DNA from 3 places in the Paenibacillus allorhizosphaerae genome. Region 3 is predicted to be linked to each of the others. Evidence: riboswitches for the same ligand, from Rfam matches in the RefSeq annotation. Region 3 holds a riboswitch; each other region holds the start of a gene.
The links. A riboswitch is a leader RNA that binds a small molecule or an ion and turns the genes downstream of it on or off. The one in region 3 is predicted to bind ZMP and ZTP.
Positions count from the first base shown of each region.

Region 1: it holds a riboswitch for ZMP and ZTP, as region 3 does, so the genes downstream of both, ACFQI7_RS25115 (DJ-1/PfpI family protein) here and ACFQI7_RS07895 (serine hydroxymethyltransferase) in region 3, are expected to answer to the same signal.
Region 2: it holds a riboswitch for ZMP and ZTP, as region 3 does, so the genes downstream of both, ACFQI7_RS20720 (cyclodeaminase/cyclohydrolase family protein) here and ACFQI7_RS07895 (serine hydroxymethyltransferase) in region 3, are expected to answer to the same signal.

Region 1 is NZ_JBHSRV010000008.1:57,408-64,681, forward strand. It holds gene ACFQI7_RS25100 (FAD-dependent thymidylate synthase) at 1-111, opposite strand, end outside; gene ACFQI7_RS25105 (FAD-dependent thymidylate synthase) at 432-674, opposite strand; gene ACFQI7_RS25110 (NUDIX hydrolase) at 687-1,127, opposite strand; gene ACFQI7_RS25115 (DJ-1/PfpI family protein) at 1,194-1,823, opposite strand; ZMP/ZTP riboswitch at 1,884-1,962, opposite strand; gene ACFQI7_RS25120 (hypothetical protein) at 2,099-2,986, opposite strand; gene ACFQI7_RS25125 (sensor histidine kinase) at 3,032-4,477, opposite strand; gene ACFQI7_RS25130 (response regulator transcription factor) at 4,474-5,130, opposite strand; gene ACFQI7_RS25135 (amidohydrolase family protein) at 5,485-6,435, opposite strand; gene ACFQI7_RS25140 (nucleoside deaminase) at 6,718-7,191, opposite strand.
Region 2 is NZ_JBHSRV010000005.1:368,507-375,780, forward strand. It holds gene ACFQI7_RS20685 (DedA family protein) at 1-464, shown strand, start outside; gene ACFQI7_RS20690 (helix-turn-helix domain-containing protein) at 622-843, shown strand; gene ACFQI7_RS20695 (cold-shock protein) at 1,144-1,350, shown strand; gene ACFQI7_RS20700 (hypothetical protein) at 1,363-1,557, shown strand; gene ACFQI7_RS20705 (hypothetical protein) at 1,639-1,908, shown strand; gene ACFQI7_RS20710 (cold-shock protein) at 2,251-2,451, shown strand; gene ACFQI7_RS20715 (cold-shock protein) at 2,525-2,755, shown strand; ZMP/ZTP riboswitch at 2,861-2,941, shown strand; gene ACFQI7_RS20720 (cyclodeaminase/cyclohydrolase family protein) at 3,014-4,513, shown strand; gene ACFQI7_RS20725 (glycerol-3-phosphate responsive antiterminator) at 4,720-5,307, shown strand; gene ACFQI7_RS20730 (glycerol-3-phosphate dehydrogenase/oxidase) at 5,304-6,977, opposite strand; gene glpK (glycerol kinase GlpK) at 7,261-7,274, shown strand, end outside.
Region 3 is NZ_JBHSRV010000001.1:1,795,122-1,802,395, forward strand. It holds gene ACFQI7_RS07890 (nucleobase:cation symporter-2 family protein) at 1-135, shown strand, start outside; gene ACFQI7_RS07895 (serine hydroxymethyltransferase) at 343-1,656, opposite strand; ZMP/ZTP riboswitch at 1,719-1,799, opposite strand; gene ACFQI7_RS07900 (Dps family protein) at 1,866-2,303, opposite strand; gene trxB (thioredoxin-disulfide reductase) at 2,333-3,274, opposite strand; gene ACFQI7_RS07910 (aspartyl-phosphate phosphatase Spo0E family protein) at 3,475-3,660, opposite strand; gene ACFQI7_RS07915 (DUF1961 family protein) at 3,841-4,494, opposite strand; gene ACFQI7_RS07920 (AraC family transcriptional regulator) at 4,692-5,579, opposite strand; gene ACFQI7_RS07925 (glycoside hydrolase family 88/105 protein) at 5,791-6,828, opposite strand; gene ACFQI7_RS07930 (ABC transporter substrate-binding protein) at 6,930-7,274, opposite strand, start outside.

The DNA of each region.
Region 1 (7,274 bases), on a different contig from region 3:
ATCGGCTTGCGGGATGTAGAATACCGGTTCCTCGGTAATGTAACGGCGGCTTGACTCATTCCAAGCATCCAGGCTGTCGCCGGTGCCTTCATAATGGGCGGAGCCGACCACATATTTCCCTGTTATGTTACGACATGACCGCTTCCGTCATATCTCTTGCAGTTTCCTGCAAGCACAGACTATATCATCATCTCGATTTAGAGATGCCGCGCGCTTCGAGTTCGCTTGAACCCTACTCCTTAAAGGATAGTCGTTGCACCTTCCCTATTAGCAGTCGTAACCACTTATATAAGGCTCGGCTCAGGGTTATCATAGCTTTTTAGGCCTTAGACGTTCCCTGAGTTCACGCGGTTCCGAACGATCATCACTGACCGTTGGGGCTATATTGTAACTTCCAGTATTTTCGTATAGGCTATACTGATAATCTACAATTAATCTAACCATTGCCGAGCTACCATGAGCGGCGCATATACCTCGAATTGCGCGATCGCATGACGAAATGGCGACGTATGCCCTTCGCGAGCAAGGAATTTGATCAGCTTGATGTCTCGTTCGCTCAGCTCCGGCGATTCCTTGGCATAGGATACTCGGGCGGCATTGACAACGGTCAAATCGGAACCCATATGATCCACCAGCCGCACATAACCTTCATTCAGCACTTTTATAAACGACATTCGATTTCCCCCTCAAAATGGTCTAAAATATTGCTTGTATAATAATTTTGTTTGAATTGCGCTCTGCAGAGCGTTCCAATCCCGGCTTCTCCCCTTTTCGGTCTTGGTTAGCCGAATCATATCGAAGGCATAGTCCGGGGTCACCCATCGCACTTCCTGCGTCTCGTGATCATGCGGTACTATACGCGTTGCCGGCTTCATCAAGAAATATTTCGTTACGCATGTATCCGATTGGAACTCCCCGGGGATCGGGGCGACGATTATGCATTCATGCCCGGTTTCCTCAAGAACTTCCCTTAATGCGGTTTCTTCAGGCGATCGATCGTCCGGGTCAGCTCCACCCTTCGCAAATGTCCATACATACCCTCCCCAATAACCGCTCGGACTTCGCATAAGTACTTTCCCTTCATGATTAAATACGATACCTCCATAGGCGTATTCCGTTTCAATCACCTCCCCTCCCTTTGGGTTGTTCAATATTATGCATATAATCGACTCAAAGTCCAGCCTATAGCGGCTTTACCTGAAGGGGTGCGATGCGTTTCGAGGCGAACCGTAAGGCATGACCACATTGGCCAATTGACCTGGCCGATAATACGGGTAGTCCATCATCTTTTGAACGTGCTGCACGATATCCGCGTTGGTTAAAGATTCGACGAAGTACAACCCCAAATCGATGGAGGCGGAGACGCCGCCGCCCGTGAACACATTCCCGTCCCGGACGATGCGGGCTTTAACGACTTCCGCGCAATACGGCGTCAGCAGCTCATAGGCAGACGGGTTCGTTGTAGCCTGTTTTCCGGTTAACAATCCCGCCGCCCCTAACAGCAAAGCCCCGGTACAAACCGACACTTTGTATTCCACATCGCTTGCGCTCCGAATCCAGGAAATAAACTCCGTATCGTATCTCAGTTGTCTGGTGGACATCCCGCCGGGAATAAAGATCAAGTCATATCCGGATAGATCCGGGAGAACATGTTGTATTTTTAGTGTCATCCCCCGGTCATCCGTTATCTCGTCTTTATTGGCACACAGATCCCATGACACGCCTTCTCTGGCCTTTAGAATCTTTAGCCATGACACCGCCTCGTAAAAGCCGATGAAATCCAATGACGTCATCTTGTCAAACAAAACGAAAGCCATCTTCATGTCCATGCACCTGACCTTTCATTGTCTGAAAATAAAAACAGCACCTGATCGAACGATCAAATGCTTTGCCCAGGCGTACGGCTTATGAAATATGCGCTCCCCCGCAGTGACCTGCGTTACGCCAGTCACGCATACTCGTTACCATTAAGCTAACAGATTATTTCAATAATCTCAATATCATTTTTGGATCGTTTCGTTCCGTCCCAACGTGAAAACGAGCCGCTGTTCCCTATGGAAACAACAGCCCGTTTCAGTGCCTCTTGGTTGACGCTTATTTATTTCATCCCTTTTTGCTTGTTGATCGAGTTTTCCAGGCTGCCATCATATCCGTCTTGGAAAAAGTACAGGTTGACTACATCCTTACTTTCGCCGGATATGCCTACAACATAGGCAGTACCGTTAGACAGCTCGCACAGGACGGGCACTCCGAAATTGGGGCTTTGTGACGATACCACTTTGCTGTTGACGATGGAAATATTTTTGGGCAGCAGGACAGCCACCGCTTGCTCCGCCGTTTCGCGCCATGCCGGGTCGTTCACATCCGCCTTTTTCGGCGTAGAGACTGATGACCCGTCGAAAGCACTGGCATTCATGATCGTACCGCTAACCGCGTTCATATAAACATTAAATGATTTTGCAGCTGCTGTGGTAGAACCGTTCGGTTGACCGGATGAACTCGCCGGATCAAATGAAATCGTCCAGGTGTCGGTACCTGGGAGAGATCCCCCTAAAAACATGGCACGGGCCGTGTAACCGCTAAGATTTGCGGCAAACGATTTTTTGAGTACGGCTGCCCCGTAGGCCGCGGCTTGTTCCGCGGAAAGATCTTTATCCCCGGGGATATAGGTGGATTGGATGCCGTCGACCCATTGCTCCTTCGCCTCCGGACTAAGTCCCTTTACTTTGGGCGAATCCATCAGTTCATCTTTTGTAAAAGATTTCGACTGGTCTATCACTGTGTATTCCGCTTTGGCTTCCGTCTTACCTGGCGTTTCAACAGTCTTCTGCAAAGGGTCCGGCTGATATTCGATCACCTGTTTGCCGGTTTCCGCAAACGTCTTGTTGCTCAAAATGAAATTCATGGTTACACCGCTCCCGGCAATCAGCGCGGCAGCTACACTAAATACCCATACCTTGTTCATTGTTTTATTGACCTTTACCATCCCGATCGTCTCCTCTTCAACTTGTTCTGTAGTACTACGAAACCATCATAGCCCGCCCGATATCATCGAGTTTTCAGAGAGTTGTAAAGGAGTTGTAAAAATGACCTGCACCGTCGTACCTACGCCCGGCCGGGATTGTATCGTCAGCTCCGCTCCATGCAAAATAGCGATTTGCCGGCAAAGCGACAACCCCAGTCCGACGCCGCCCGCATGGCGGGTACGTGCTTTGTCCACGCGATAGAACGGTTCACACACCAGCGCGATCTGTTCCTCTTCCATGCCGCAGCCAAAATCCTGCACTTCCAGGATGGGGACAGCGCCGCCATAGACGGATAAGCGAATGGTTGAACCCGGAGTAGAAGCTTTCGCTGCGTTGTCGATGAGGTTGATCAGCAAAGATTGCAGCAGCACCGGGTCCCCTGTCAGTTCATGCAGCATACAGGAAACATCCAGCTTGATATGTTTTTCACTCAGCTTCTGTTCCGCTGCCTGATTCACCGAATCTATCAACAGTGAAGGAACAATGGGATGCAAATCGATGGTACTGTTGCTTAAAAGCGCAAGATCCAGCAATTTGAACGCAAGGCTCTGCATCCTGTCGGTTTCACTCAAAATATATTTTGCCGCCTTGATGCGATCCTGTTCACGGGCATTGGCGTTTTGCAAATATTCCGCATACCCGCGTATAGCCGTTAGCGGCGTCCGCAGTTCATGTGCCAGATTGTCGACAAGACGCTGTTTATTTTGCGCCGTTTGGTCGAGCTCGGATATTTTCTCCTGAATGCTTGCCGCCATTTGATTGAAACTTACGGCAAGTTCATGGAATTCATCTTTGCCCGCGATACTTATTCTACGATCATATACGCCGCCGGCGATTTCAAAAGCGGCTTTCTGCAAAGCTCGTACCGGAGAGGTAAGTTTCCTTAGCAGAAGCAGCAGCACCAAGGCTAGCGCGATTTCCATTGAAATGCTTACGATGATCAAATAACGGGTAAGCTGGGATTGGGCCACATACAGCTCGGACTTATCGCGCACGTACACAAGCGTATATTTACCATCATGATCGCTAACGTTACCGGTAATAAACAAATAGTTCATGTCGTTAATCATCTGTATCTTGGAATCGTCCGCATCCTGAATAAGGCTTTGGATTGTAGCATGGCTATCGGCGTCGGACGGTGTATTCGAGAAAATCGGCTTACCGGCGTTCCACAGCTCCAAATATACATGCTGCTTTGCGTAATAATCGGCGTAGGAACGCATAAAACTTTGCATATAGTCGGGCACCGGTATCGTTTGTTCCCTGAAGTACATGCTGTCGAGCGTCTGGTAAACGCTTTTCGATATAAAATGATATTCTCCGAGCGCCCTGTCGGCGTCACGTTTCATATCCAGGGTGTAATAGTATCTGGCGATGAGGTACAGGCATATATTAATGAATACGATAAAAACCGCAAGGATGACGATAAACGTTTTTTGCCAAAATTTCATGGACTTGCCTCAAGCCGGTATCCCATTTTATACACCGTCTTTATTCGGCTATCCCAGTTTAATTTTTTGCGCAGTTTTTGAATATGTACGTCAACGGTTCTCGTCTCACCGATATAATCATAACCCCACACGAGATGAAGCAGCTTCTCGCGGGACAGCGCAATATTTTTATTTTTGATCAGCGTCTCCAGCAGTTCGAATTCCCGGAGCGTCATTTCAATTTCACTGCCGTCCACGGTGATCACCCGGCTATCCAAATTCACCACCGTACCGTCAAGCGAAAATAGTGGCGTTGCCCGCTGAATCCGGCGAAGCACCGCATCAATGCGTGCCAGCAGCTCCACGGTTTCGAACGGTTTTACGATGTAGTCGTCCGCGCCAAGCTTTAGCCCCTTGACCCTATCGGACAAATTGCCCATTGCCGTAAGGAAAATGACCGGCGTATCCTGATCGACGTGCTCCATCAGACGAAAGCCGTCCAATCCCGGCAGCATAACATCCATGATGATCAATGAATAAGTATGATTGTTTAAGCATACAAGCGCCTCGTCGCCGTCATATACTTGTTCGCTGGTATGGCCTACGAGTTCCAGGTTCATGGCAATAAGATCGTTTATGGATTGTTCGTCTTCGACGATGAGAATATGCGCCATAAAGCCACCTCCGGTATTATTGTAGCACATGAAAGAAATAGACATCGCGGGGCGAGGCGCGCCGGCATTTTGTTACGGATTTGACCTTCACATGGGCCGAACAACAGCAGCGTACCAACGCATTTGACCGGCTTCATCTTTGGCGAGCAGCAGGTTGTCCAAATCCATTGATGAGAATGTCTTCATTTACAACAACGTTCACATACGGATGAAAGTTGCACAATCGCTCACCAAATTCACTCTTTGTGCGGGACTGCAACTCCAGCTTTTGCTCGAGTTGGGGAGCAATCTATAGCGTTAAAAGGGCTTTTTGCACGCAACAAAAGACTGCCAGCGGCAGCCTCGCAATGATTATTACCGTTCATCCAGCTTATTCGCAATGATGAGTTCATTGGCCATTCGCTTGTTCATAGCCTTCATATCGTACTCCAGTGCGTTGCGCTCGATTAAGTCGATTTGCGTCCGGGTCGCCGGCTGCGCTTCAATGATTTCCAGAAAGTTTCGTCTTGCGATTTGCTCGCCGATCGCTTCATCTTCACATAAGTCGATGACTTCGTACATCGCATTAATCGCCTTTTCATAATTGAGGTTTCGTGCCGTGGCGGAATCTGTGCTTAAAAAGAATCGTTCGGAATAATTTCGGATGAGCGGAATGTAGCTTTCTAAAGCATATTGATTATTAGGGTCATAAACGGTAAACCCTGCGAAAAAATCAATATAGAGGTTGGTATGGCGGCTAAGCAGGTTCTCCATCCGTTCCGGAGGATTATATACATTGGCGTGTGCGAATATAAACTTCGTGTCCGGAAATGCGCGAAGCGCTTCTTTCAGCCTGTCTATCGGTTCCCCGAAAGGCGGATCGATATGTAACAATATCGGCACCTTGTATTGTGCACAAAGTTCGTAGATCGCCGGGAGGTTGCCGTCCATCGGATGCTGTGCTTTCCATTGCAATTTCGAAGTGAGCGGAGAATACGTGGAGGCGGCTACCGTCTCTCCGACGCCGTAGTACCCTTTTTCCAGTTTCTCCTTTACAACGGCAAGCGCTCCTTCATCATACATGGAAAAGCCGGAAAAGAACGGATAAAACTTCTCCGGATATTTCGTGTACGCCTTCCAGGACCGCTTATCGCTGACCATCGCGGCCGGTTCGGAAATCGATCCGAATAGTACCGTTTTATCGATATGGTATCGTTCCCATATAGCGATCGAGCCTTTCTCTGCATAATAATCCGCATCGTGATTATGTACATCAATAAGCCCAAGATGCTTGTATTTGTGAAACAAATCCGGCCTGAAGCCCATCGTTTGCCCGCCTTCCTTTCAGCAGTGTCATACGACTGCTCGATCTTCGTCTCCGTCCATGCAATGCTGCCCGAACAGGACTCATCATTTGTTTTCGATATTATGTTTAGTTTAAGTGTTGTCCGCTGGCGCGGTAAAGGGAATGTTTGGTTTATAAATGTTCGCTGATCGATCCGTGCAACATTAGCATCCGGCAAATCGTATTTCGATTGCGGAGCCTGTTTTCGAATGTGAAAAAAGCCGATCTCCCAATGCGAAGAAATCGGCTCTTGTTCTATGGTTTTAACCGTTATGTTTTTGGGCCCAAATGTTAAATGGCTCGAGTTTGCGAGACGAATGCATATGCTGGAATGGAATCGTCCGCTTCTCGGGCGCCTGTAACATATCCGAATAAAAGTGGCTGAGCGGATCGACGAACCCGGTGCCGCTTGCCGCTTCTTTTTTGCTGCATGCATAATACACCGATCCGAGCTTGGCCCAATATATGGCTCCCATGCACATCGGGCAAGGCTCCCCGCTCGCGTACAGCTCGCAATCCGACAAATCTACTTTGCCAAGCCGCATGCAAGCATCCCGAATCGCCAGCAGCTCCGCATGCGAGCTCGGATCGCAGGTCGTATGAACGCAGTTGACGCCGGACGCTACGATTTCCTCTCCTCGCACCACGAGCGCCGCAAACGGTCCTCCTCCTATCGCCGCATTCTCCTCTGCCAGTTGGATAACCCGTTCGATCCACGGATTGCTTGTATTTTCCATCTAATCATCTCCCTTTACACGCTACATTTTACCATGCTGCATGAGGGAAAGTTCAATTATAACGAAACGATCCTTCCCACTCG
Region 2 (7,274 bases), on a different contig from region 3:
CGGTGCCCGCGTTTCTATTAACTTATCTCGGCGTCGCTTCAGGGCTTTCGCTAGGCTATGTGCTGGGCCGGTTTATCGGCACGCCCGCCATGGAGAAGCTGAAGCGGAAGAAGAACATGGTCAAATACATTCATCGATGCGAACAGCTTGTCACCAAATACGGCAGCTTTGCGCTCGTCGTCAGCTATTTCTTCCCGGTCGTTCGGCATGTGATGCCGTATATCGTCGGGGTGAACAAAATGCGTTTCCGCACGTATGCCCTCTACTCGTACACGACCGGATTCGTATGGACGCTGCTGTTTTTCATCGCCGGCAGCTTGGCGGGCAGCCATGCGGCGGCCGTTGCCGATGTCGTCTACCGATACGGGCTGAAGCTGCTATGGATTCCGGCTGCGGCCATCGTTATCTTCATCGTGGTAAAACGGTTTTCCGCCGTCAAAGCGGAAAGGAAGCCGGCGGAGTAATTTCATGAGCTACTGAAGTGGGCATCCGTGACGGATGCCCATTTTTTATATACGACCCATACTTACAGCACCAATGGCGCCGCCTTTTCATAAAATGTTTTGACTGTATCCCTAGACCTTGTATTGAAATAAAAACCCGGGCAAGGAGGGGTGACACTTGAAGGGCGAACATAAAAGCAAATTTCTATTGACGAATCGCGAACGCGAAGTTTTCGAGTTGCTGGTACAAGACAAAACGACGAAAGATATCGCGCAGCAGTTGTTTATAAGCGAGAAAACTGTGCGTAATCATATTTCGAACGTGATGCAGAAACTAAACGTAAAAGGCCGTTCGCAGGCAGTAGTAGAGCTGATCAAGCTTGGGGAGCTGCAAATCTGATCGATTAGTCGAAGCTGTGGATCCAGTTTAAGGAATCAACCGCACCCAGCCTTCTTTTTAACCTTTCCGGCTATGGAAAGTTTAAGAAGAAGGCTCTTTGGTTTTCGGAATGGCAGGAAACGATGCTGAGCAAATTTTGTTTCGTTGGATTATTCCCAAAATGATGCTATAATGGATCATATTCGCGTATCTGAAAATCACACGTTATAAAGAGTATCGGTCTTCTGAAAGGTACTTTTTATTATGTGTGATTTTTTTTATTACGATATGTGAAGCAGAACGAACATGGGAGGATACGATATGCAAACAGGTACGGTGAAATGGTTTCATAACGAAAAAGGTTTTGGCTTTATAGAGGTTGACGGAGGAGGAAACGACATATTCGTGCACTCCAGCGCGATTACCGGCGATGGATTCAAATCATTGGTCGAAGGACAAAAGGTGCAGTTTACGGTGGGGCAAAGCATACGCGGTCCCCAGGCTGAAAATGTCGTAAAAATATATTAAGGGTGAAAGCTGATGTTTACAAAGAATGAATGGCTTGTAGACCCAGCCGATTTTGACAATGCGATGTTTTTGGAAATTCCGGTCTCGGTATGGCGCGGAAATCAGTATATTGATTACGGAGGTGTTATAAAAAAGCATGACGCTGTTGCCGTTTTTATTGACGGCAATTGTTTTCATAAAAAGGAATTCAGATTTAAGATCAGATAAACGAACATTGCGGCACAAAAAGAGTTATTCGTTCTACTTTTTCGTCCCCTTGAATAAGGATACAGGAAGGAGGTGTCGTGAATGGTCGTATACAATTATAACGAAGTACCGAAAGAACTATTGGTAGATCACTCGTACACATTGCGACAAATTAGATTGTTTATGACCGTCAATAAAAATTGCTTGTTTCTTCATAAAGACTTGAACGCGCTGGATGCGGAATCGAATAAAAAAGTATCCGTCGTTTCGAGAGACGAGTACTACATTCATCAGTATGTAGAACGTTCATACCTGATCCCGTACGAGAAGAAGGTCGTATTTTTATTAAGCCAAGCGGATGATGGGACATAATGTGGCGAGTCAAGGCAAATACGCAGGATATAGCTGATAAGGCGTGAAAGCGAACGTCCCCGTAGCATAGAAACGTTACGCGAACATGGCGCCTTGTCCGGGGAATCTCTCGGGTTGCGGCGTTCTTGTTTTTTTGGGATCTGTCTGGGTTACGAAAAACATGAAAAAACAATTTGCTTTTCGCTTATATGTGTGATAGTATTACCTTATCATATATTTGAAACCTGAATTCACATATTGCAAAGGGTATCATTTGTGCGATGGAGCCTTTTTCAATGTGTGAATTTTTTATTTGATTCAAGAATAAAAAGTACATGTTAAATAAAATTTGGAGGTAATACAATGCAAACAGGTACAGTGAAATGGTTTAATGCGGAGAAAGGTTTCGGCTTTATCGAAGTGGAAGGCGGCAATGACGTATTCGTTCATTTCAGCGCCATCACGGGCGACGGGTTCAAATCGCTGGATGAAGGCCAACGCGTAGAGTTCAATGTAGTGCAAGGCAACCGCGGCCCGCAAGCCGAAAATGTTGTAAAGCTGTAATAGCCCAAATCAAACTGCCCTTAACAATGTGTTGAGGGCAGTTTTTCTTTTAGATCAGAAGGAGGGGTTATTCGTGTATTTTCAGAAAAGATCGTCTGAGCCTGTTCCAAAGGAAAATACGATGATATGGTCATGCGAACAAGAAGGCTGTAAAGGCTGGATGCGCGACAACTTTTCTTTTGCATACGCACCCACCTGCCATCTGTGTCAGTCCCCGATGGTTAGCAGCATGGAAATGCTTCCCTTGCTGGTAAACTCGAATATCAACATGAAATTGCTAAAGGAAGGCGTGCGGATCTTGTAGCTGCAGCCGCGCATAATTTTGCCAGTTCAATGAACGGTTCGACCTTCTTATTATATTACCTATGTTGTCAAAATTCGTTTTTTTCGCTATGATGGGGATAACAACGAACTCGTGCGCAACTGGCGATAAAGGTGGATCACCACCGGGGAGCGCAAGGGATAACGGCCGGTCGCCTGGGCAAAGTATTTGGTTCTTCGGAATCGAATACTTTTTTTGTTTTCCGATGATGGATTCAGGAAAAAAGAGGAGGCGCACAGGATGGGATTGCGGATGAGAGGAAAGGAACCGGCCGATTTGCTTGCGGCCGACATTGCAAGGCAGGCGGAGGATTGGAAAGCGAGAGGGCATGAGCCGCGCATCGTTACACTGCTGGTCAAGGGGGACCCGGCTTCGGCTTATTACGCGGAAGCGAAACGGAAGGCGGCCGAACGGCTCGCCATCCGTTTCGAGCTGCACGAATTCGAGCCGGATGTGCAGGAGTCGGCGCTGCTGCGGGCCATTGCACAATGGAACGGCGACCGGACCGTCCACGGCATCATGGTGGAGCTGCCGCTGCCGCCGCATCTCGATACATCTAGCGTGACGGCGGCGATCGATCCGCTCAAGGACGTAGACGGCGTCACGCCGGTGAACAAGCTGGCGCTGCAGTCGGGCGCGGACGGCATCTACCCGGCGACGCCGCTCGCCTGCATCCGGCTGCTGAAGCATTACGGCTACGAGCTTGCGGGGAAGCATGCGGTCGTCATCGGCCGGGGAGAGACGGTAGGAAAGCCTCTGGCGCAGCTGCTGCTCCGGGAGCAGGCGACGGTTACGGTGTGCCATTCACGCACCCCGGATCTGGCGAGGCATATTCGGCAGGCGGATGTTTTATTTGCCGCAGCGGGTCGCAGGGGGCTTATAACGCCGGATATGACGCATAGCGGCCTTGTCATCGTGGACGCAGGGATCAACGAAGGAGACGATGGGCGAATCACAGGGGATACGGCGGTGGAAACAGCAGACGCCGTTGCCGCAATGAGTCCGGTGCCCGGGGGTGTCGGAGGCGTTACGACCATGATGCTGTTCCATAATCTGATGCTCGGCATGGAGCGTCAGCTGGCCCACGGGATCTCTGAGGCGGATCGGCCGTTTGAACAAACGATAGGCGCTTTTCTCACGGCAGCAGCTTCCTCTGCGCCAACGCCGGGCGGAGGCGGCGTCGCCGCCGTCGCTTGCGCGCTTGGAGCCGCCATGGGGGCGATGACTGCGAAGCTGTCCGTCGGTCCGAAATACCGCGAATGGGAAGAGCGCATGAAGGAAGCGGCGCGCAGGCTGGATACGGTTGCAGCGGACTGTGAGCATGTCGCGGCGGGAGACGCGGACTCGTTCCGCCATTACATGAAGGCGCTGAAACTGCCGAACCAATCACCGGAAGAGAAGGAACTGCGCAAGCAGGCGATTGCGGCAGCCGCGGAGCAAGCGACGAAGATTCCGCTGGAATTGATTCGTCTTTGCGTTGACACACTACAAATAATCGACGGGATGAAAGAAGGAGCCAATCCCAATGTGCTGTCCGATCTTGGCATCGGCGCCGTTCTTGCCGAAGCCGCCGCGCAATCGGCGTGGCTGACCGTGCACATTAATTTACCGGCCATCCGCAATTCGGAGACAAGGCAACGATTCCGAGATATGGCGAATGAACGGATGGAAGCGATCCGCTCAAGGAAAGAAGCCGTTCAAGCGATGGTGATCGGCCGGTTGAAGGAAGACCGAGGCTAAAGGAGAGGAAGATCCGCCACGGCAGGCAGCCCGGCTGAAATGAGCCGACTTGACTTAGTGGGTCGATCGTAATATGCAGCTTCGGGGGCCAAGAAAGAACGGTTGCCGCCTCATGGGGAACGGGTCGAACGGCGGGAATGGATTTACAGTTGCCGTTCGACAGGATATGATAAAGTCAAACTACCTACCCCGAAGGAGTGGCATGCTTGCTAAGTTCCCACTTTCACGGCCAAAAGGTTTTACCGGCGATTCGGAAAATGAAGGATTTGGAGCATCTGATGTCGTCCAACTACACGACGCTCGTTCTTCTCGACAGCCATATTGCGCAATTGGCCAGTATCGGGCAGCTTGTAAGAAAGCACCGCAAACAGCTGCTTGTACATGTAGACCTGATCAACGGACTGAAAAATGACGATTACGCCATCGAATTTGTATGCCAAACGATGCGGCCCGCAGGAATCATCTCGACCCGCTCCAGTGCGGTGATGACGGCGAAGAAGCACAAAATCCTCGGCATCCAGCGGCATTTTCTGCTCGACTCGACCGCGCTGGATATGACCTACAAGCTATCCGATAAGATCCAGCCGGACTATATCGAAGTCATGCCCGGCATTATGCCCCATATTATTGCGGAAATGCGGGAGCGGATCGATATCCCGATCTTGGCGGGCGGACTGATCCGGACGCCCGGCGATGTCGATCTGGCGCTCGGTTCCGGAGCGATCGCCGTGACCACATCGCTCAAAGAGCTGTGGGACGCATTCGCCGATCAAACGCCAAAGGCGCAGGATTAATCCTGCGCCTTTGGTTCGACTGCATCATGGATCAGCGTATCGAGCAGACGGGTATGAGCCCCGGTCTCTTCTTCAGACCACCCGAAACGGTTTGCCATGTAATTAATGACTTGCGTCTTCCACTGTTTCGCCCAAGCGATATCAAAGTACACGGCACCGGTACGGCGAATAAAGAAGTCCGCCGGCGTAGCCGTCATTTCTTCCTCGATGCTGTAGAGCAGCGAAGCGAACACGTCCTGCGGCAAGCCGGCTTGTTCCGCCTCTTGTTTGGCACTCAGTCTGCCGTATACAAGGCCGATATTGGAGCCGTAGCGCTGAGTCAGCTTGGCGGCTTGCTCGCGGCTCAGTCCATACTGATGCACGCCTTCTTCCGTCTTTGACTTCAAGTAAGCGGCAAGCCCTTGCGAACCGCCGACGTCGCCGCCGGAGAGACGGACTTTATCCGTCGTACAACCCGGATAGGAGCCCTTGCCTTCTTGCTGCAGCTGATTCGCCACCATGTCGACGATCCGTTCCGCCATCTTTCTGTAGCCTGTCAGCTTCCCGCCCGCGATCGTCATCAGACCGGACTTTGCAAGGAAAATCTCATCTTTCCGCGACAGCTCGGAAGGGGATTTGCCGTCTTCATGAATGAGCGGCCGCAGGCCGGCCCAGCTCGACTCGACGTCTTTGTTCGTCAGCTTGATCGTCGGGAACATGAAGTTGGCGGCAGCGATAATATAATCGCGGTCGGCCACCGTCATGCGCGGATGCACGATGTCTCCCTCGTAGTTCGTATCGGTTGTGCCGACATACGTTTTGCCGTCGCGCGGAATCGCGAACACCATTCGGCCGTCCGGCGTATCGAAGTAGATCGCTTGTTTCAGCGGGAAACGGCTGCCGTCGATGACCAGATGCACGCCCTTGGTCAAGTGCAGGCGTTTGCCGAACTTGGAGCCGTCCTTTTCGCGAATCGTATCGGCCCATGGCCCTGCGGCATTGACGATTTTGTGAGCGTAGATTTCGTAAGACTCGCCGCTCAACTGATCGACGACGCGAACGCCTTTCAGCTTTCCGTTATCGTACAGCAGTTCTTCCGCTTTCGCGTAGTTTACGGCAAGCGCGCCGCGGCTTACCGCCGCTTTCATCGTCTCGATCGTCAGTCTGGCATCGTCCGTGCGGTACTCGACGTAGTAGCCGCCGCCTTTCAGCTTGTCGGTGCGAAGAAGAGGCTCGCGGCGCAGCGTTTCTTCCTTGGACAGCATGATGCGGCGTTCGCCGCGTTTGACGCCTGCAAGCATATCATAAACGTACAAACCGACGGAGCTGGCAAGCTTGCCGTACGTGCCTCCCTCGATTACCGGCAGCATCATCCATTCCGGCGTCGTGACATGCGGCGCATTTTCGTATACGATGGCACGCTCTTTACCGACCTCTGCCACGATCTTGAACTCAAGCTGCTTCAAGTAACGCAACCCGCCGTGAATCAGCTTGGTGGAACGGCTCGACGTGCCGGAGGCGAAATCCTGCATCTCGATCAGGCCGATGTTCATTCCGCGGGTGCGCGCGTCAAGCGCAATGCCTGCGCCGGTAATGCCGCCCCCGATGACCAGCAAGTCGAGAGGTACGGCAGCCATTTGCTCGAGCAGCTGGCTTCTTCGTTCACTGGAAAATGTGATTGCGTTTGTCATAAGTAAGATCTCCCTTTTCAGTAATCTGTCTCAAAGACATAAAAAAAAGAGAAGACGCGGACAATGCTCTTCGGCATAAACATGCCGGGAGTTTGTATCGCGGTCTTCTCTGGTTCTCTGACCTTGATTAACTTGTTGGTATCATCATAGCACGTAGCGAATGCGAAAGCAACCATTTTTCATCGGTTTTCAAACTACCATTGACAGCGAAAAAGAGCGTATGTTAGATTGCGAGTGCAAGCAAATCGGAATCGATTCATTCGTTCATTGGGGAGGGAAAGCTGTGACAAAACCTGG
Region 3 (7,274 bases):
CAAATTTTGACTGACAACGGCATTGTTGCCGGCAGCATTACGGCGATCGTATTGAACCTCGTGTTCAATGTTGGACGCAAGCAGGACGCCGGTGCCGCCGTTCATGAATCCGCAGCCGTCAAGAAAGCGGGATAGCAACGCGAGGAACAGCAAATGGTCATTTCCTGATATAACACGAACCTCTATCGCAGACGCGCAAGTTTGAAGGCGCCTCGATAGAGGTTTTTTTTACATTCCGGACGTAATCCGCATTGAACGCTTTCTATTTATTTTATAACGTATCCATATTCCAGCCGTTTATGAATTTAGTGTCTGCATGGCGATATCCGATCAAATCCGGGTTTATACGTAAAATGGTTCCGAAGGAAACCGCCCCATGAATTGCTCGATTTCATCGCGAACGCGCTGCAATTCGGCTTCATTCTCCGCATGACGGGTCGCTCGGATGATCCATTCCGCCACATTCGCCATATCCTGATCTTTCATCCCGATCGTCGTAATCGCCGGTGTCCCCAGCCGCACCCCTGACGGATACCACGGCTTCGTATCGCCGGGGATGGCGTTTTTGTTCGCTACGATGCCCGCCGTCTCCCATCGCTTCGCCAGCCAGTTTCCATTCTTCGCGCTAAGACCGTTAGCGGAGCCGACGACATCCAGCAGCAGCAAATGATTGTCCGTTCGGCCGCCCATCAGTTTGAAGCCTTCCGCCTTGAGCATCTCCGACAGCAGTTTCGCGTTGCGCACCACTTGACCTGCATACAGCTTATAGTCCGGGCTCATCGCTTCTTTCAATGCAACCGCCATTGCCGCAATCGTATTCATGTGCGGCCCGCCTTGTAATCCGGGGAATACAGCCCGGTCGATCGCGGCGCCGTACGGTTTCTTGCAAACAATCAGACCGGCGCGCGGGCCGCGAAGAATTTTATGCGTTGTTGTCGTCACAATGTCCGCATGGGGAAACGGGTGCTCATGATAGCCCGTTACGCACAGGCCGCAGATATGGGCAATATCCGCCACCAACAGCGCACCGGTTTCCCGGGCGATTGCTCCCAATTGCCGGAAGCTGATTTGCAGCGGATAGGCCGTCGCGCCGCAAATAATCAGCTTGGGCGAATGCTGCTTCGCCAGGCGGCGAATTTCTTCATAATCGAGCTCATAGCTTTCGTTCAGACGATACTGCACGGCATTGTAATAATGCCCGGTAATATTCACGTTGTGCCCGTGCGTCAAATGTCCGCCGTAATCAAGCGCCAGCCCGAGAAACGTATCGCCCGGCTTTAAAAAGGCGCTCAATACCGCGAGATTGGCCGGCGCGCCGCTCAGCGGCTGGACGTTGGCGTGGTAATCGCCAGGATTAGGCGTGAACAGCTGCAGCGCGCGCCTGATGGCAAGGAGCTCCAATTCGTTCGTATGCTCCTGCCCCCGGTAATACCGGCCGCTCTGCTGCTCCTCACGACTGCCGTTCGACCATAAATACGGATAGCCTTCGGCATATTTGTTCGTGTAAGAAGTGGCTAGCGCAAGCTGCACCGCCTTGGAGCTGTAATTTTCCGAAGGAATCAAGCTGAGCGTACGGCGCTGCCGCTGCGTTTCGGCCGATACCAGTGCGCCGACCTCCTGATCGTACTTCGTAAGATAGCGAACCGCGTTTTCCATACCATCACTCCCGTTTTTATTGTTTAAGTAAAAACAAAAAAGAGCACTTCATCTTTCGATAAAGTACTCGCCCAGGCGTTCGGCACTTGGATTCCGCGTGCTCCCCCATGGTTCCCCATGTTCCGCCAGTCACACACGGCTTTTTCACTTGTCACTATAATATGGAATATTCTGAATATTGTCAATCGCGGGCGACAAAAATAGGTATGTTAGCCGAGAAATGCCGACAGCATCCAAGTATGTTTCTCAAGAGATGAATAGATCGCCAGGAACATGTCTCCGGTTGTCTCGTCCCCTTCTTTGTCAGCCAACGCCATTCCTTCTTTCAGCTCGGCCAGCAGCCGCTCGAAATCTTGCACCGTCGTCGCTACCATCGCATTCGCGTCTTCGTTCCCGGCCGCCTCGGCAACGGACGCCAGCTCCAGTGCTTCGCGCATCGTCGCGACAGGCATGCCGCGGAGCGCCAGCACCCGCTCCGCCAATGCATCGATATGAAGCGCCGCTTCGTTATACAGTTCTTCAAATTTTTGATGCAGCGTAAAAAATTGATTACCTTTGACATACCAGTGGTAATTGTGCAGCTTCACATACAATACCGTCCAGTTGGCAATTTGCCCATTCAATGCTTGAATCATCGTCGTACTCATTGGTCATCCCGCCTTTTTATGAGAATTGGTTACACCGTAACTTGGGCCGCTTCCACTTCGTCCAAAAACTTCTCGCAGTCGAGCGCCGCCATGCATCCGGTTCCCGCTGCGCTGATCGCCTGCCGGTAACGGCTGTCCTGCACGTCTCCGCAAGCGAAAACACCGGGAATGTTCGTTTCGGTCGTGCCGGGCTTTACGAGAAGATAACCGTAATCGTCCGTCGTCAGCTGGCCGCCGAGAAACCGGGTGTTCGGCGTGTGGCCGATCGCCACGAACAGGCCGTCCGTCTCGATGATTTCCTCTTCACCGGTCTCGTTGTTTCTCAACTTCAGGCCGGTCACGCCCCGTTCCCCGGCCACCACTTCCAGCGGCGTCCGATTCAGGCTCCAGCTGATTTTATCATTGTTGCGAGCCCGATCCTGCATGATCTTCGAAGCGCGAAGCTCGCTGCGCCGATGAACGAGCACCACTTCGGAAGCAAACCGTGTCAAATAATTCGCTTCCTCCATGGCCGAATCGCCGCCTCCGACGACGATGATCTTCTTATTGCGGAAGAAAAATCCGTCGCATGTCGCACAGGTGCTCACGCCGCGGCCGACATTTTCTTTCTCCCCCGGAATGCCGATATATTTGGCCGACGCCCCGGTGGAAATAATGACCGACTCCGCTTGCACTTCCCCGATGCCCTCCACCTGAAGCGTATACGGCCGCTTGGAGAAGTCGACTTCGTTGACCCAGCCGGTTTGAAAACGGGCGCCGAACCGCTGCGCTTGCTTTCGCATATTGTCCATCAGCTCGGGCCCCATGATGCCGTCAGGAAAGCCCGGAAAATTTTCAACCTCCGTCGTTGTCGTCAACTGTCCTCCCGGCTCCGGTCCCTCGATGACGAGTGGCGCCAGACCCGCTCTTGCCAAATAAATCGCGGCGGTCAGCCCCCCGGGGCCGGTGCCTATGATAACGGATTTATACATATACAGTTCCCTCCTACTCATTATATTTATACTAAATCTAAATTTATTTACACACCGATCATACCACTGGAAATCATTTCTTTCATGAAGAAATAATGAAACCTCCATGAAGAAATCATGAAGGTTTGGGGAAGCCAGGACCGCTATCATATTGTATGCTTTTCCATTAATCCGTCGTATGATCGAAAGCGACATGCCTGTCAACAGGACCAGCTGTTCAGCACGCCGATTGTTTCCGGCTTGGCTTTCTGGTACACCACGATGTACTCATCCAGCTGCCTGCTGATTTCGAGTACTTTCTCATGATGAAGACACCCGTACTCCGCCGCTTCTTTGATCATCTTATAGCGAAGAGCCTCAATCTTCTCTTTCAAATATAGTTCCATGTTCCCACTCCGTTCTAACTACTGTTATAAAGTAGTATAAAACAGAGCGGTTGTATTATGCTGTTGCATTTTGTCGATAGTTAAAAATTTGCAAAAAAATTTCAAAAATACATATTTTTTGTGAACATTTGTTTCATATTGAAAACATAAGGAAGAATTTTGGCGCCTCCTTGTCCAACGCTATACAGAATACACTTTCAAGTTTGCATATTCGCCAATGAGCGGGGCCATTTGACGAAACCCGATACGGCCTTGGCCAAGCGTCTCACCGAACGTATGCCCGTCATCTTCCCATTGAAGCACGGTCAAGCCGTCCACCGCAAAGGAAATGTTTCCATTCCGCTTCTCCAACTGAAGCCGGTACGCGCGAGTTGCATCGTCGACGTCCGGGATCGGATCGGCGCCCTGCGTAACCAAATGAAAGCCGTAGCTCTTGCGCAAATTGCATGTATGAAAAGCGCGCTCCTCCGGCCATCTTCTGCGAAAATAAGAGAGATGATACGCGTCCATATCGCCATGATGATACATCTCATACTCCCCGGTGCGAGGTGTAAGCGTCGGGGAGAACAAGTCCGCTCCCCCTTTGCCCTGAGCCGCAAAAAACAGAATGCACAGACCCGGCTCGCGAATCGGCCGAAACTCCCATTCGATACGAATGTCGGGAGGAAAAACGGCCGGACACCAAAAAACGAAATTAGATTTTTGCCCTTCGGCCGGGTCCTTCACGCTCTCCAGCCGCATCCGGTTCAGCGGAAACGAAACGGCGGCTTCGCCCTCCAGTACAAAATCGCGAATATCATCGCTTGACGCTAGCGCATTCTCATATATCAACATGAAATTCACTCCTGACTTTGCCTATTTAAAATGGACTTCTATCTTGTACATACGGGCAATTTCGTCCATTCGCCGATGTTCTCGACAAAGAACGTGAGTTTTCCCCATAATGGCCTCGCTATCGACAAAGGAACTTATTTCGACCGGCTTGTGCAAATCGGAGCCGTCACATAGAAACTTCTCGTGCATGCGTTGCCTCATCGCTGCTGTGCCCGTTTTCGAAACATGCCGGGGGTGCAGCCTTCTTTTCTGGCGAACAAGCGGGAGAAAAAGGAGCTGTCCGCAAATCCGACGGCAATCGCGATCGCTTCGACGCTGCGATTCGATTCGAGCAGAAGATGCTTGGCTCGTTCGATTCGAATTTGATGCAGCATTTCCGTTATACTTACTCCCGTTTCCTGTTTAAAAATGCGGATAATGTGCCGCTGGCTCAAATTAAACTGCTGCGCCAAGTCGGACACCGTAATTTTCAGGGCAAAATAACGTTCCAAGTACGTTCCGATTTTTCTGACGACGATTTCATTGCCGATTGACCTTGTAGGACTGATCGGCTCCGTCCCTGCTCTACGCTGGCTGAACCGGGAGAGCAGGATCAAAATCTCGGTCAACTTGTTGCGCGCCACAACGAGATATCCGGGCGGCTCGTGCTTCATCTCATGCAGCAGATCCTCCAGTAGCGCCAACATGGCGGAGGACTCCCGGCTGCTTAGCGACAGGACGGACGTGAACGGTTCATGTTCTTTGAACATCGGGGTCAAGTACGGGAGTCCGGAAACGGACGGCTGATCGGTCAAGCCGGCACGGACAAATTGCGGCATAAACATGCAGTTGATAATTTCCAGCCCGCTTCCTTCCTCCACCCGATATACATGCGGTTCCCCGATAGGAACCACATATATATCGCCGGCATGAATCGGATAGGTAACTTCCCCGATCTTATGCAGCCCCTTTCCGTTCACAACATACACCAATTCGATAAATTCGTGCACATGCTCCGGCGGCGTATTGTGCCTTTCGTGGGACGAGCGCTGAATCCAGAAAAGACCTTCCTCTTTTATGTAATCCTTTAACTTTTTGACGATCACGCTTGCACACCCCCTACCACCAACTATACCGCTTCTCGGTCGTTGATGGTAGGCACTGTGCGCGATTTAGAAGACCTGGCGGCTACGGCCCCGCGCTTGCGAAACGGCAATTTCCAGCTGAATCGCCTGATTGCGCCGCGACTGCCGAGCAGCACACAACGCGTACCGGCAAAGGTACGCGCTGCAGTAAAATGCCGCTATAGAGGGCACATCATTTCAAGCGGTAGGTCAGAAGCGACGACAGGAAGACGAGCGCCAGTCCTTGCCCCCAGCCTTGTACGCGCTGATTCGGGACGTTGCGGTAGCCGTCGGCGTCCTTCATGACTGCCGTTCCTGCAGAAACCGACGTCACTGCTCCGGCGGCAGTCACTTTCCCTAGGACGCCCGCGATCGCCGGCTGAATCGCCTTGTTGTACAGCGGGCTGCCGATCGCTTCGTTGAAACGGACAAGCGCCGCCGCGATGCCCGCCGAGCCGGACGTTTCCGTATAGGACGAAGCGTCCTGAAGCAGCGTATGCCACAATCCGTCGGCGGCCTGCAGCCGAACGAGCGAACTGAGCTGGTCGCGCAGAGAATCGTGAATCTTCATGAAGGACGGATGCGTCACTTCCACATCCTTCAGCGCCATCGCCATCGTGTACGCGGCCCAGCTATTGCCTCGGGCCCAGAACATGGCGGACATGTTGTTCTGCGCGATGTGATCCCAGCCATGATAATACAAGTTCGACTCGGGATCCTGCAAGAACCGTTCATGCCCGTGATACTGCAGCAAGCCGTCTTCCAAATAATCGGCGCGTCCGAGCAGCGTTCCCATGCGAACGAGGAAATAGCCGGCCATGAACATCGTGTCTACCCACGCCTGCTCGGGGAAGTTGTAATTTTGCGACACCGTATGCTGAAAAATGCCGTCGGCAAACCGCGGAGCGTCATGTCGCAAAAAGTCGGCCATCAGCACGGCGGTTTCCAAATAAATATCTTTCTGCGTAGCGTTGTACAGATGAATCAGCGAATGTCCGATCGAAACCGCATTGACGGTCAGCTTCGGCAGCCCCTCCTCCAGTTGGGCGTCCACCCATGCTGCGAGCGCCTGCAAGTAGCTTTCGTTGCCCGTCGCTTCATGGGCTCTGCTGACGCCGTAAAAAGCGACACCCGCCGGCCAATCCCAGGTGAAATCCATGGCGAAGGTGCGGTTTACAATCTTGTCTATCGTCGTTTTCACTTCTTGCTCGTCGTACATTAAAGGTGGCACAATAAATCATTCCTTTTGTCGTATTCGAGATCGTAAGCGCGCCGCCAAGCGGCGGCGAAGCGCGGATTGACGAGAACAGCTTCTATTTGGACTCCCGAGGATTACTTCTTCTTCAAGTCGTCCAGCGCCTTGTTCGCTTCTTCCTCCGCTGTTCGCAGCATCGTATTGATATCCATTTGGCCGGAAGCGAGCTTATTCAAGTTTTTCGTATAAATGGAAAGGATATTCGCTTTGCTCTCCTCCACCGTCTTGTCGGCGATCTTCGGATATTTATTGTAGAAAAAGGCGCCGTAATTTTTGCCCTTGAACGCACCTTCCGAGCCGAGCGCCTTTTGAATTTGCTCGTTTTTGAGCGTCGTCATCAAGCCTTTCTTGGAAATTTCCATTTGGAATTCGTCCGAAGTAAGGAATTTCAGCACCTGCATCGCAGCATCCTTGTTTTGCGC